Regions from separate parts of the Lysinibacillus sp. LK3 genome, predicted to be linked through region 4. Evidence: riboswitches for the same ligand, from Rfam matches in the RefSeq annotation. Region 4 holds a riboswitch; each other region holds the start of a gene.

The links. A riboswitch is a leader RNA that binds a small molecule or an ion and turns the genes downstream of it on or off. The one in region 4 is predicted to bind thiamine pyrophosphate.
Region 1: it holds a riboswitch for thiamine pyrophosphate, as region 4 does, so the genes downstream of both, thiW (energy coupling factor transporter S component ThiW) here and VK91_RS12180 (ABC transporter substrate-binding protein) in region 4, are expected to answer to the same signal.
Region 2: it holds a riboswitch for thiamine pyrophosphate, as region 4 does, so the genes downstream of both, thiM (hydroxyethylthiazole kinase) here and VK91_RS12180 (ABC transporter substrate-binding protein) in region 4, are expected to answer to the same signal.
Region 3: it holds a riboswitch for thiamine pyrophosphate, as region 4 does, so the genes downstream of both, thiT (energy-coupled thiamine transporter ThiT) here and VK91_RS12180 (ABC transporter substrate-binding protein) in region 4, are expected to answer to the same signal.

Annotation. Positions count from the first base shown of each region.
Region 1 is NZ_LDUJ01000013.1:48,019-51,192, forward strand. Features, by position in the region: gene VK91_RS07180 (MFS transporter) at 10-1,206, shown strand; TPP riboswitch at 1,273-1,380, shown strand; gene thiW (energy coupling factor transporter S component ThiW) at 1,475-1,975, shown strand; gene VK91_RS07190 (VWA domain-containing protein) at 2,131-3,174, opposite strand, start outside.
Region 2 is NZ_LDUJ01000018.1:65,386-68,559, forward strand. Features, by position in the region: gene thiD (bifunctional hydroxymethylpyrimidine kinase/phosphomethylpyrimidine kinase) at 1-496, opposite strand, end outside; gene thiM (hydroxyethylthiazole kinase) at 484-1,251, opposite strand; TPP riboswitch at 1,335-1,432, opposite strand; gene mbcS (acyl-CoA synthetase MbcS) at 1,623-3,174, shown strand, end outside.
Region 3 is NZ_LDUJ01000025.1:47,986-51,159, forward strand. Features, by position in the region: gene VK91_RS18085 (hypothetical protein) at 1-422, shown strand, start outside; gene map (type I methionyl aminopeptidase) at 452-1,207, opposite strand; gene thiT (energy-coupled thiamine transporter ThiT) at 1,370-1,930, opposite strand; TPP riboswitch at 2,064-2,171, opposite strand; gene VK91_RS18100 (DUF4870 domain-containing protein) at 2,297-2,620, shown strand; gene VK91_RS23255 (hypothetical protein) at 2,676-2,798, shown strand; gene VK91_RS18105 (AAA family ATPase) at 2,836-3,174, opposite strand, start outside.
Region 4 is NZ_LDUJ01000016.1:46,001-49,174, reverse strand. Features, by position in the region: gene parC (DNA topoisomerase IV subunit A) at 1-1,064, shown strand, start outside; TPP riboswitch at 1,173-1,283, shown strand; gene VK91_RS12180 (ABC transporter substrate-binding protein) at 1,437-2,432, shown strand; gene VK91_RS12175 (thiamine-binding protein) at 2,434-2,724, shown strand; gene VK91_RS12170 (ABC transporter permease) at 2,724-3,174, shown strand, end outside.

The DNA of each region.
Region 1 (3,174 bases), on a different contig from region 4:
GTTCATTCGATGACCCAGCAGAAGTCCAATAAGGCGGCTTTGTATATTTTAATGTTTAATATGTTTATCGCAATGGGGAGTATTGGCATTATTATTCCTGTCATGCCAGAGTATTTAAAAATATTTGGTGCAGCAGGACAAGTTCTAGGTATGCTAATCGCAACGTTCGCCTTAGCTCAATTCGTATTTTCTCCTATTGCTGGGAATCTTTCAGATCAGTACGGACGAAAAAATTTAATTATTTTCGGTCTTATCGTAACAGGTCTTGCACAAATCGGATTTGGCCTTGCTACAGATGTATGGATGCTCTTTTTAGCACGATTTTTAGGTGGTCTAGGTTCCGCATTTGTTGCACCTCCTATTATGGCTTTTGTCGCTGACGTCACAACCTATGAAGAACGTGGGAAAGGTATGGGGATGTTGGGTGCCGCTATGTCTCTTGGCTTTATGATTGGACCTGGTATTGGTGGCTTTTTAGCAAAGGTAAGCTTACATTTCCCATTTTTCACAGCTGGAGCTGCAGCCATTGTAGCATCTATTTTATCTTACTTTTTATTACCTTCTACCAAACCAAACACTGCTCAACAGAAACAAAAGCAAGACAATCTGGCGAAGCAAATGGCTCGTTCCATACATATGCCTTATTTTGTTATGCTCATAATTATGCTGGTGTTCTCGTTTGGAATTGCAAATTTCCAAACGACATTGTCATTATTTGTGACAGAAAAGTTTAATTACACACCTGTAGATATAGCGATTATATTAGTTGTTGGTGGTGCTTTTGGAGTAGTAGTACAAATGTTTATTATTACACCACTGTTCAATCGTTATGGTGAAATGAAAGTAGTACTAGTAAATTTATTTATTGCATCCGTTGCTATTTTCTTAATATTATTTGTTTCTGGCTTTGCCCTTATTTTAGTTGTAGCAACAATTTTCTCTACAGCAACGACATTAATTCGTCCAGCTGTTAATACACTCATCTCAAAGCTTGCAGAGAAAGAGCAGGGATTTGCTGCGGGCTTGAATAATGCCTATATGAGCCTCGGAAATATGATTGGACCCGCTTTGGCAGGTTTATTATTTGACTGGAATATGAATAGCCCATATATTTTCGGTTCTATCATATTATTAGCCTGTTTCTTCCTTGCGCTCATCTGGACAGTGAAAAAAGCACCTCATTTAATGCATCCCGATACAAAATAGTCTGAAAAATCATTGACTATTTTTAGCAGTATGTTACATTATTGTTGATTCACAAAATTGAATGATTTTAACCACTAGGGGAGTCTTTAAAAGGCTGAGACGTATATGGTAATATACGGACCCTTTGAACCTGATCTAGTTCACACTAGCGGAGGGAAGTGGCGCTACTTGCTGTTGTCACTATATACACGCAAGGCCGCTTCCTATTGTTTAAAGGGGGTGGCCTTTTTATTTTTCCTCACGAACTTTACCAAAAGGAGTGAACTTTATGTCAATTTGTAAATTAACAGTCATGGCTTTATTAGTAGCCGTTGCTGTTGCAGGCTCTACTTTCGTATCCATCCCAACAGGAATCGCACGTGCTTACCCAGTTCAGCATGCTATTAATGTGATAGGAGCCATTATACTTGGACCCGTACCAACAGTTATAGTTGCCTTTGTCACTGCCATCATTCGTATCCTTACTGGAACAGGCTCTCTACTAGCTATCCCTGGTAGTATCATCGGTGCGTTCTGTGCTGCCCTTGCCTATAAATATAGCAATAAAATGTGGTTAGCTGGTATCGGAGAAGTTATCGGAACGGGCATTCTGGCTTCACTTATTGCCGTCCCTTATGCAAAATTATTCATGGGAACATCTGTAGCAGCATTCTTCTTCCTACCAGCCTTTTTAACATCAAGTACGATCGGTGCTATTTTAGGTGTAATGGTTGCGAGTAGCTTGCGTAAAACAGAGCTAGTAAAGAGGTTTAATTCTTCTCTTTATTGAGAGAGATTGAATTATGAGCATTCATTGAGCTGGGGTAGTCCAATTTGGATCGCTTTTCTTCTCATTTACCCTCTTTACAAAGGGGATAACTCTTTATTTCATGCAATATAAAAAAGCAGTGCAAAACTATTCGAGTTTGCACTGCTTCCTCTATTTTAAGATCGTTTTTTCATGCCTTTTAACAACTGTGCTACATTTGTGTCTTCTGCTTCTATAGTTTTTTCCTCAACCAGCGGCTCTTTTTTCTTCGCATTCGTTAGGAAATTCCAACCAAAACGTCTTATGGTAATATCAATAAAGAAAAGAAGCATACTCGCTAAGAGTAGCCATGTGGCAATATTTTGCCGATCTGCTCCTTTTGTCGTAAAGTCACGGAAGACATCTTGTGGTTCCTTTAAAACAGTGCCTCCTGTTCGTTGAGTTAACTCTTCTATCAGTTGGTTATTTACAGGGAGTAGTTCGTATTCAGCACTATAAGGAACACTTAGCCCTGCCTGATAAATGGCCTGCTTTTCATCTGCTATACGGAAGAAAATTAATCCAGGTTCAGCTTGTACTACAGCTCGAACTTGAGATGCGGAAATGGTTTCAAGTTGTGTTTCTAGCTCCTCCCCTGCTTCATTTACCGCTACAATATCTAAAAATGCGGCTTCATTTGTAGGGTCTGTAATCATAAAGGAACCATCTGCTTCCAATCTTACATCATAGGCTACATCATTGTAGCTTGGTAGCATTTGAGAAATAAGTGTTTGCCAAAATGCTCCCCAATTCTGCCATCTTGCCCAATCTCCAGTCCATTTACCCGTTGAATCAGATGTAAAGGCAAATGTTTTACCAAGACCATATTGCCACTGCGCTAACACAGGATCTTCTTTCTCGCTTTCTGCTACAACAGTAGCCCCCTGTTTTGCCGTTGTCCCAATATATGCATTCATTTGTGGGACACCATTAGCAAACAGTGAGTTCCATCCTGCTGCATTATAAATTGCCGGATAGAATGGATTGTCCTCAATATAGGTGCGGGAAATCATAGCTGTTTCCCGAGATAAAATAGAAGGAATGGTTTGCTCATCTATCACATCATAGAAACGTCCACTGCCCATGTCACTAAGCGCTTCTAATAAGTTCGCATCGGCATCTTGTCCAATCGCTACTGTCGATAAGGTTATACCCTCTTCTTTCCCTTCACCAATTAAATC
Region 2 (3,174 bases), on a different contig from region 4:
CACCTAGCTGTAACAAGCTTTGAGCTACTTCTTTCATATCTTCAAAATGATGAATAGATCTCCCAGTAAGTGTCTCTGCCTCGGGTATATTGGGCGTAACAACCGTAGCAAGTGGTAATAAAGTTGAGCGTAAGGCATCGATAGCTTCTTGCTGTAATAGGCTTTCCCCACCTTTTGCAATCATCACCGGATCAACAATCAGTGGAATGTTTAGCTCCCTGATCTGGTGTGCAATTGCTTTGATAATTTCTGAGGAATAAAGCATTCCTGTTTTAATCGCAGCGATTGGAAAATCTTCTACTAAGGCCTCTAATTGTTTTTTTATAAAGGAAACGTCAATAGGGCAAACACCTGTTACACCCAAAGTATTTTGAGCAGTTAGAGCAGTAATAACAGAAGTACCGAACACTTCTAATTCCTGAAATGTTTTTAAATCAGCCTGTATACCCGCGCCTCCACCACTATCTGAGCCAGCGATTGTTGTTACAATATGCATGAAGCTGCACCATCCTTTGATAAGCGATGTATAGCATTGAGTAAGGCTATTTGAAAATCACCAATGTCTGCAGTAAATGCGGATGCCAGTACACCTGCTTTTTTATAGTAAGTAAGTGTTTCTGTTAATTGTTGGTAAGGATTATGGCTTACACTATAGGCTGCGCCACAAATTGCGCTAAGTAAACAACCTGTACCCGTTACTTCCGTCATTTGGGGATGACCACCAGCGATCCATTGGCTATGCTTGCCATCAGTTATAAAATCGCGTTCTCCTGTGACAATAACAATGCATTGATAGCGTTGAGCCAATGATGTGGCTTCTAATTCCATAGCGATAGTGCCATGACCACTATCGACACCCTTTTGTTGCCAATTTACACCAACTATTGCTGCTAGCTCGCCGAGATTACAGCGAATCACGGCAAAGTGTATGTTTTCCAGTAAGTATCTTACGGTTTCCTTACGATAAGTTGTGGCTCCAACTCCGACAGGATCTAAAATAACAGGAATACCAAGTTTATTGGCTTTTTCACCTGCTAATAACATGGCACTTTTTGTGCGATCATTAAGTGTTCCAATATTAATTAATAATGCTTGAGCAATGGCCACCATCTCCTCTACCTCTTGGTAGTCATCGGCCATTACTGGTGAAGCACCTATCGCTAATAAACCATTTGCTTGAAAATTTGCCACTACATAATTGGTTATACAATGGATAAGTGGTTGCTGTTGACGAATTGTTTGAAAAATCATTGTAGTCCTCCTTTAGGGATGGACGTAAGCATGCAAAAAAGGCTCTTTTTGTGTAAAAATGCACGAAAAGAGCCTTTCATCTGAAAACGATGTTTATTGCTCCCTACGTCAGTATTAACTAACAGGTTCAAAGGGTCAGGTTTTACCTTCTCAACTCTTACGAGTCCCCCTGCAATCTTGCTTTTAGTTGACCAAAATGTACCATACTTTTCATTTGTATTCAATAGCAAGTTTTCCTATAGATAAAATGTGACCGATGCCATATAGGAGGGTATGATAGTTGTCATGACTTTACCGAAATTAAGCACAAACCATTGAAAATGCTGAAAAAAGAGTTTTATAATGTGTCATAACAAAAGGGGGCAATTGCCATGAAAAGACAAGATTTAGTTGCACCAGAATGGTATAACATAGTAGAGGAAATTGAAAAATATGCTCAGGATGCAGCCAAAAATGCTTTAATCATTTATGAAGAAAACCAAGACATCCAATGTATTACATATGCACATTTATTGGAAAAAGCGAATCAAGCAGCACATGTATTCACCAAGCAAGGTTTAAAGAAAGGTGATGTCATTTTAGTAATGGTACCACGTTCGGTTGAAGCATATATTGTGTATATTGCTGCATTGAAAGCGGGTTTAACTATTATTCCAAGTTCTGAGATGTTAAGAACAAAGGATATTGAGTATCGAATTCATCATGCAAATGCTAAAGCAGTTATTGCATTTGAACCCTATATTGAACAGTTCGATAAAGTGGGAAATTTACAAGACATACTGCAATTTGTCATAGGGAATGCACATGAACCTTGGCAGAACATACTTGAAAAAATGAATAATCAACCTACAACCTACATAAATCCTATCCCAACAAAAAGCACAGACAATGCATTTTTAGCCTATACAAGCGGAACAACAGGAAATCCAAAAGCAGCAGTGCATACGCATAGTTGGGGCTATGCTCATTTACGAACAACAGCACCACATTGGTTGGGTGTACAAGAAAATGATATTGTTTGGGCGACTGCAGCACCAGGGTGGCAAAAATGGATTTGGAGTCCATTTCTAGCTACTTTAGGCAGTGGTGCTACTGCATTTGTCTACAAAGGTAAATTTGAAGCAGCTTCTTATTTAGCATTGCTTGAGAGATTCAAAATCAATGTACTATGCTGTACACCAACTGAATATCGTTTTATGGCAGCGCTTGAAAATTTACATGAATATGATTTAAGTGCAATTCGCCAAGCTGTATCAGCTGGTGAGCCATTAAATAGTGAGGTTATTAGAGTATTCTTGGAAACATTCAAATTACAAGTGCGAGATGGCTATGGACAAACGGAAAATACATTATTGGTAGGCACAATGGTAGGGATGGAAGCGAGAGTTGGCTCTATGGGAAAACCTACTCCTGGCAACACTGTTGAAATTATTAATGATTTGGGCAAACCTGTTACAATCGGAGAAGTTGGTGATATTGCTGTTCATCGCGAAACGCCAGCACTCTTTAAAAAATATTTAAATGATCCTGAACGTACAAATTTACAATTTCGTGGGGATTGGTATATTACAGGAGATCGTGCCTATAAAGATGAAGATGGCTACTTTTGGTTTGACGGACGAGGAGACGATGTTATTATATCCTCAGGCTATACAATTGGCCCTTTTGAAGTAGAGGATGCTTTAATGAAACATCCAACTGTAAAAGAGGCTGCTGTTATAGCGAGCCCTGATAAAGTAAGAGGAAATATTGTCAAAGCATTTATTGTTCTGCGCAATGGTGAAAAAGGTGATGGAGCGCTTATTCAAACACTCCAAAGTCATGTTAAATCATTGACCGCTCCTTATAAATATCCACGTGCTATTGAATTTGTAGAGGAACTACCAAAAACATCTTCTGGGAAAATTAGACGTGTCGAATTAC
Region 3 (3,174 bases), on a different contig from region 4:
TTGTTTCTCTTGGCATTACATTACTCTTAGTCTTGTATTTGTTTATGTTGTATAATACGTACCCTCTTCAGGACAAATCCTTGTTTGGTCGTATTCCTTTCTCTATTTATTTAGCATGGATGACATTTATTTTTATCACAAATACAAGCTTTACGTTAACGGCTTATGGTTGGAACGGCTTTGGTCTTAGTACGCCTCTTTGGGCAGTGATTTTACTTACTTTAGGAGGAGCCATTGCGCTACATATCCGTTTCCATCACTTTGATGTTATGTATCCAAGTGTTTTTATTTGGGCTTATATTGGAATCGCCATACATAATGGTTTTGATGAGCTACTTGTCACTACAGCTGCTTTATTTTTATGCGGTGTTCTCTTTGTTGGCATTTTATTTATTAAAAAAAATCCTGCCTACCAAAAATAAATTGGTTAGCAGGCTTTTTTCATTACATCCTATTCTTCGTCTAATGACGTTAAGATAATTGGTTTATCTTTTGTTACAATGACTGAATGTTCGATTTGTGCTACAAGTGATTTATCAGGCGTCACGAATGTCCAGCCATCACCTGCTTCTACGATATGTTCTGCATTTGCTGAGATAAATGGCTCAACCGCAAGGACCATACCTTCTTTCATAATAGTAGTATCCCATGCATCGTAATAATTTAAAATATGGTTTGGTTCATCATGTAAAGATTGACCTAAGCCATGACCTGTTAAATTCATAATAACAGTTAACCCATTAGCATTTGCCTCGCGCTCAACAGCTTTGCCAATTTGATTTAATTTAGATCCAGCCTTTACCTTTGTCATTGCTCGATCAAAGGCACTTTTAGCAACACGGCAAAGCTTTTCTTTGTCCTCATAGCCATCACCCACAACAAATGAAATACCTGTGTCAGCAAAATAGCCATTTAAAGAGCCTGAAACATCAATATTTACGATATCTCCCTCTTGAATAACACGCTTTCCTGGAATACCATGTGCTACTTCTTCATTGACGCTAATACATGTATACCCTGGAAAATCATATTCTCCCTTTGGTCCTGAAATAGCGCCAGCCTCTGCAAACATGCGACCAGCAATTTCATCAAGCTCAAGTGTTGTAACACCTGGTTTTGTGGCAGCTTTCATTGCTTCGCGAATTTCAGCACAAATGCGTCCTATTTTTTTAAAAGCTTCAATCTCTTCTTGCGTTTTTACAATCATGTATAACGTCCCTTTCATCTAATATCTATTCTTTAATATAACATAACTTTTTATGCGTAGAACGATAAACGCTTTAAATATTGTATGCTTTCCTACTTTGCAAAGTGCTAAAAGAGTTATTCACGACAAAAAAGTCCCTCCACTCATGTGAAGGGACTAGCATTAAGCTTTTCTTTGCATTAATTGGGGAGCGGCTGTAAATAAAAGAACACCAACGATAGCCGTTAAAATGGTTGCTGGTAGCATATATGTACCATTGTAGATGATGGAATAGATCCATGCATTTTGGTCACCCGCATATTCGGCAAAAAATACAGCACCAGCGATTGTATGTGCTGTGTATCGTAAGAAGCCTGCGAAAACGGTACCTATGATTATATAAAGTGCCATTTTTGTTTTGTTCATATGTTTAGCAGCGTCTAACACTGGTCCACGTACAACCGCCGCTAATCCTACAACAGTAAAAGCAACGCCATAATCTAGTAATCCTTGTAGCCAGTGCACGATATAAGAACCAAACATTGTTTGCATAACACCCACAAGTAGTCCCGTAGTAAGACCAGCTACTAAGCCCCAGCGAAATGCTATTAACATAATCGGTACCATAACAAGACTAACTGAGCCGCCTTGTGCCCATACTTTAAAGGAAACCTGATCCAGTACGAGACCTATCGCTGCAAAAATCGCAATCTCCACTAGCATTAATAGTCTTTTTTTGTCCATACATATTCTCTCCTTTGTTCCGATGTAGGATACAAGAGCAGGAATAGAAAAGCGCTGATATGTCTCTTTCTGACACCTTTTTCCTTTAAGGACGAAAAAACGATGTCAGGACAGAGCCTCACATCGTACAAGTGTCGGTTTCTATCCACATCCCTACGCAAGCGTTAACTTACAGGTTCGAAGAGTCAAGGCATTACGTGCCCAGTCTCAGCTGACATCATCAGCTCCCCTTGTGGTCGTTACATCTGAATTTATTTGAACACTCTCATTGTACGCAAAGGATTGAAGGATTACAACCTTCCATACATCATTTTTTTGAAACTTTGCTGTTTTTCATGCGTAAATATTTAAAAAGGAGGTACAACTATGGAGAATCAAAAAATTTTAGCTGCCTTTAGTTATCTTAGTATTTTCTTCGCCCCTTTTATCGTTCCATTAATTGTATATTTCGTGACAAAAGACAGTGATGTAAAAAGCCATTCGATTCGTGCACTTGTCTCTCATTTAATACCCTTTGTTTTTGGCATTCTATTCTTTATTGTCTTTGTTTTTTCTACATTTAGTTTAGATCCAACCTCCAGTAACAAGACAGTGATGATTATTTGGTTTGCTTCATTCGCCATCTATGCTCTCGTCTCACTCGGTATTGTGATTTGGAATATAATTCAGGCTGTTCGTGTTATCCGTTAATGTTTTATTTTTAAGTGAAACAGGTAGTAGTAATTGTAAAAGGAGCTGTTTTGGGATGAAAGTATCAAACGTTGTAAAAACTGCCGTTAAGTTAGCACCTATTGTTATTCCTATCGTAAAAAAAGTAATGGCTGCAAAAAAGGGCACAACGCCTACAACCACAACTCGAAAAAAATAAAACGAAGGCGTATTCCTTTTAGAAATACGCCTTCGTTTTATTTCACTTCAAAATGGGTTTGACTATGGCCATTTAATGTTTTTTCCACATGTAAAACTGCTGGCATCGCAGATTTCAATTCAGGTACATGCGAAATAACGCCAATCATACGACCAGAATCCTGCAAATCAATTAATGTATCGATTGCTTTATTTAGTGATTCCTCATCAAGCGAGCCAAAGCCCTCATCAATAAACATCGTTTCAATATGAATATTACCTTGGTAGCTTTGAATCACATCTGCCATCCCCAATGCAAGGCTCAACGAAGCATTAAATTTTTCACCACCTGATAAAGTTTTGACATCTCGTAATTGATCTGTATAAGCATCATAAAC
Region 4 (3,174 bases):
AAGCAAAGCTAGTGCGTGTTATTAAACAAGAGTTACTAGATATTAAGAAACGCTTTACAGAGCCTCGTCGCTCGAAGATTGAGCAAGAAATTGAAGAAATTAAAATTACATTGGATGTCCTTGTGCCAAGTGAAGAGGTTGTCGTAACAGTAACGAAGGATGGTTATATTAAACGTACATCCACACGTTCTCATGCCGCTTCAAACGGGCAAGATTTTGCCATGAAGGATTCAGATTATTTATTGTATGAAGCAAACTTAAATACACAGCACCATCTATTGCTGTTCACAAATCGAGGCAATTATATTTATCAGCCTGTTCATGAGCTGCCTGATATACGCTGGAAGGATCTCGGCCAGCATATTTCAAGTATTGTGCCAACAGGGGAAGATGAATCCATTATTGCGGTTTATGGCTTCGAAACATTTGAACAGCCAAATACGTATGTCTTCACAGCCACAAAAGATGGCCAAATTAAGCGCTCACCACTCGCAGACTATGCGGTAACACGTTATTCAAAGCCAATTAAAACGATGAACGTCAAGGCTGGTGATGCGATGATCTATGCATCATTTGTAACAGATGACGTGGAGCTGATGCTCACAACGGATACAGCCTATGCGATTCGTTTCCCTATGGAGGAGTTACCAGTTACAGGTGTGAAAACAGGCGGTGTGAAAGGGATCACACTAAAAGATGGAGAAGCCTTAGTTGGAGTCAATGTGTTACAGCCTGATGTTACCCACTATGTAGTGATTGTGACACAGCGTGGGGCCGTAAAGAAAATGAATGTCGCTGAAGTTGAAGTAGCGAGTCGTGCAAAACGTGGACTAAAAGTATTAACAGAGTTAAAAGCAAACCCTCACCGAATTGTGGCAGTTGTTCAAGCAACAGACGAGGAGCAGGTTGTGATTGAAACTGAAAAAGGTGTTCAAGAGATGATTGACGTACAAGCATTGTCTCGTGCGGATCGCCATTCCAATGGTTCATTTAAAGTGGATATTGCAACAGATGGAGCAATTTCTCATGTTGTAACAGCCAAAAAAGAACAGAAACCAAGCTAAAAGCATGCCCAGCCTCTTAGGAGCGCTGGGCTTTAAGCTCTATTCAAAAATAGCACCTTGTCATTTAAGTGAAACTATGGGTATAATAATCATCGAAAAGTTCATAGCGAAAGAATGTAGGGGGGCTAGTAATTGCTAGCTGAGATTGTGTCCGGTAGACGCTGACCCTTTGAACCTGATTTGGCTCGTACCAGCGTAGGGAACATCTATTCAAAAAGCAAAGTTTTGAAGATTGATTGCAATACGTCTGGGAGGAATCCTAGGCGTTTTTTTATGTTTTCAAGCAACAGCTTGCCAACATTGTATACGCTTTCTTCTGGTGACAACATTCATTCATGAACACTTTCATATTACAAACTGGGAGGCTTTCGCATGAAAAAATGGTTTTTTATTTTATTGGCAGCACTATTGACATTAGTAGGCTGTAGTGACAAGGATGACAAGCAGGCTGCAGACAAGCTGAAAAAGGTGTCTGTGGTACTGGATTGGACGCCGAATACAAATCATACAGGACTATATGTTGCCAAAAAACTCGGTTATTTTGAGGAACAGGGTTTAGATGTTGATATTATTATGCCTGGTGAGGCGGGCGCAGATCAGCTTGTTGCTTCTGGAAAGGCGGATTTTGGCGTGAGCTATCAGGAAGGCATAACACAGGCACGAGTACAGGATGTGCCGCTGGTCTCCATCGCAGCAATTATACAGCATAATACATCTGGCTTTGCTTCTATTGCTTCGAAGGGCATTACATCGCCAAAGGATTTTGAAGGTAAAACCTATGGTGGTTGGGGCGCGCCATTAGAGCAAGCCGTTTTACAATCACTCATGCAAAAAGAAAAGGCAGATATTAATAAGCTAGATATCGTCAATGCAGGGGATTTAGATTTCTTCACAATGATGGAAAAAGATATAGATTTTGCTTGGATTTATTATGCATGGACTGGGATTGAGGCTGAGCTGCGTGGGGAAAAGATTAATATGCTATATCTTACAGATTATAGTGATCAATTGGATTATTATACGCCAGTTTTAGCTACAAATGAAAAAATGATACAGGACAACCCGGATGTAGTCAAAGCCTTTGTGGCAGCTGCATCGAAGGGCTATGAATACGCAATTGAAAACCCAAGTGAAGCGGCTGATATTTTAATCGAAGCGGCCCCTGATTTAGATCAAGCGTTAGTGCATAAAAGTCAGGAATGGCTGGCTGATAAATATCAGGATGATGCCAAGCAATGGGGAGAGCAAAAGCTTTCGGTGTGGGAAAATTACGCGAAATGGATGTCTAGCAATCAAGTACTAGAGGGCGAATTTGATGCGAAAAAAGCCTTTACTAATGATTTCTTACCTAAAAAGGAGGCCAAATAAGATGGCAAATTCATTAATCAGTGTACAAATCATTCCGAAGACAGAGAAATATGAAGATGTTATACCATATGTCGATGCAGCAATTGCGGTGATCGATGCTTCTGGGGTGAAATATGAGGTACATCCATTGGAAACAACGATGGAGGGTGAGCTTTCAACATTGCTCCAAATCATTGAAAAAATGAATGAGAAAATGATTGAACTTGGTGCCATTAATGTCATTACACAAGTGAAAATTTTATATCAGCCAACGGGTATTACGATGGATACATTAACGGAGAAATATCAGTAATGAAACGTGCATTACAGAAGGGAAGGACGATAATTTTTATCGCCTTCCTCTTGTTCATATGGGAACTAATCGTGCGGTTTGCTGAAGTTCCTCATTGGTTAGTACCCACACCAAGTAGTATTTTGTCAGAAGCCATCCAGTCGTATCAAACCTTTCTACCACATGCATTCGCTACAGTACAATTAGCTCTACTAGGATTAGCCATTGGCATCGCTTGTGGGCTAACGGTGGCAATAGTGTTGCATCGATTTACATTTATTCGAGAACTGTTTTATCCAATTCTTATTATGTCGCAGAATGTTCCTATTCTAGTCTTGGCACCGCTCCTTATTATTTGGTTTGGCTTTGGCTTATTACCGAAGCTTATCATTATCTGTCTTGTGTGCTTTTTCCCGATTGTCATTGCAGCGATGGATGGATTTAGACAAACTGCTCCAGAATTAAAGCATT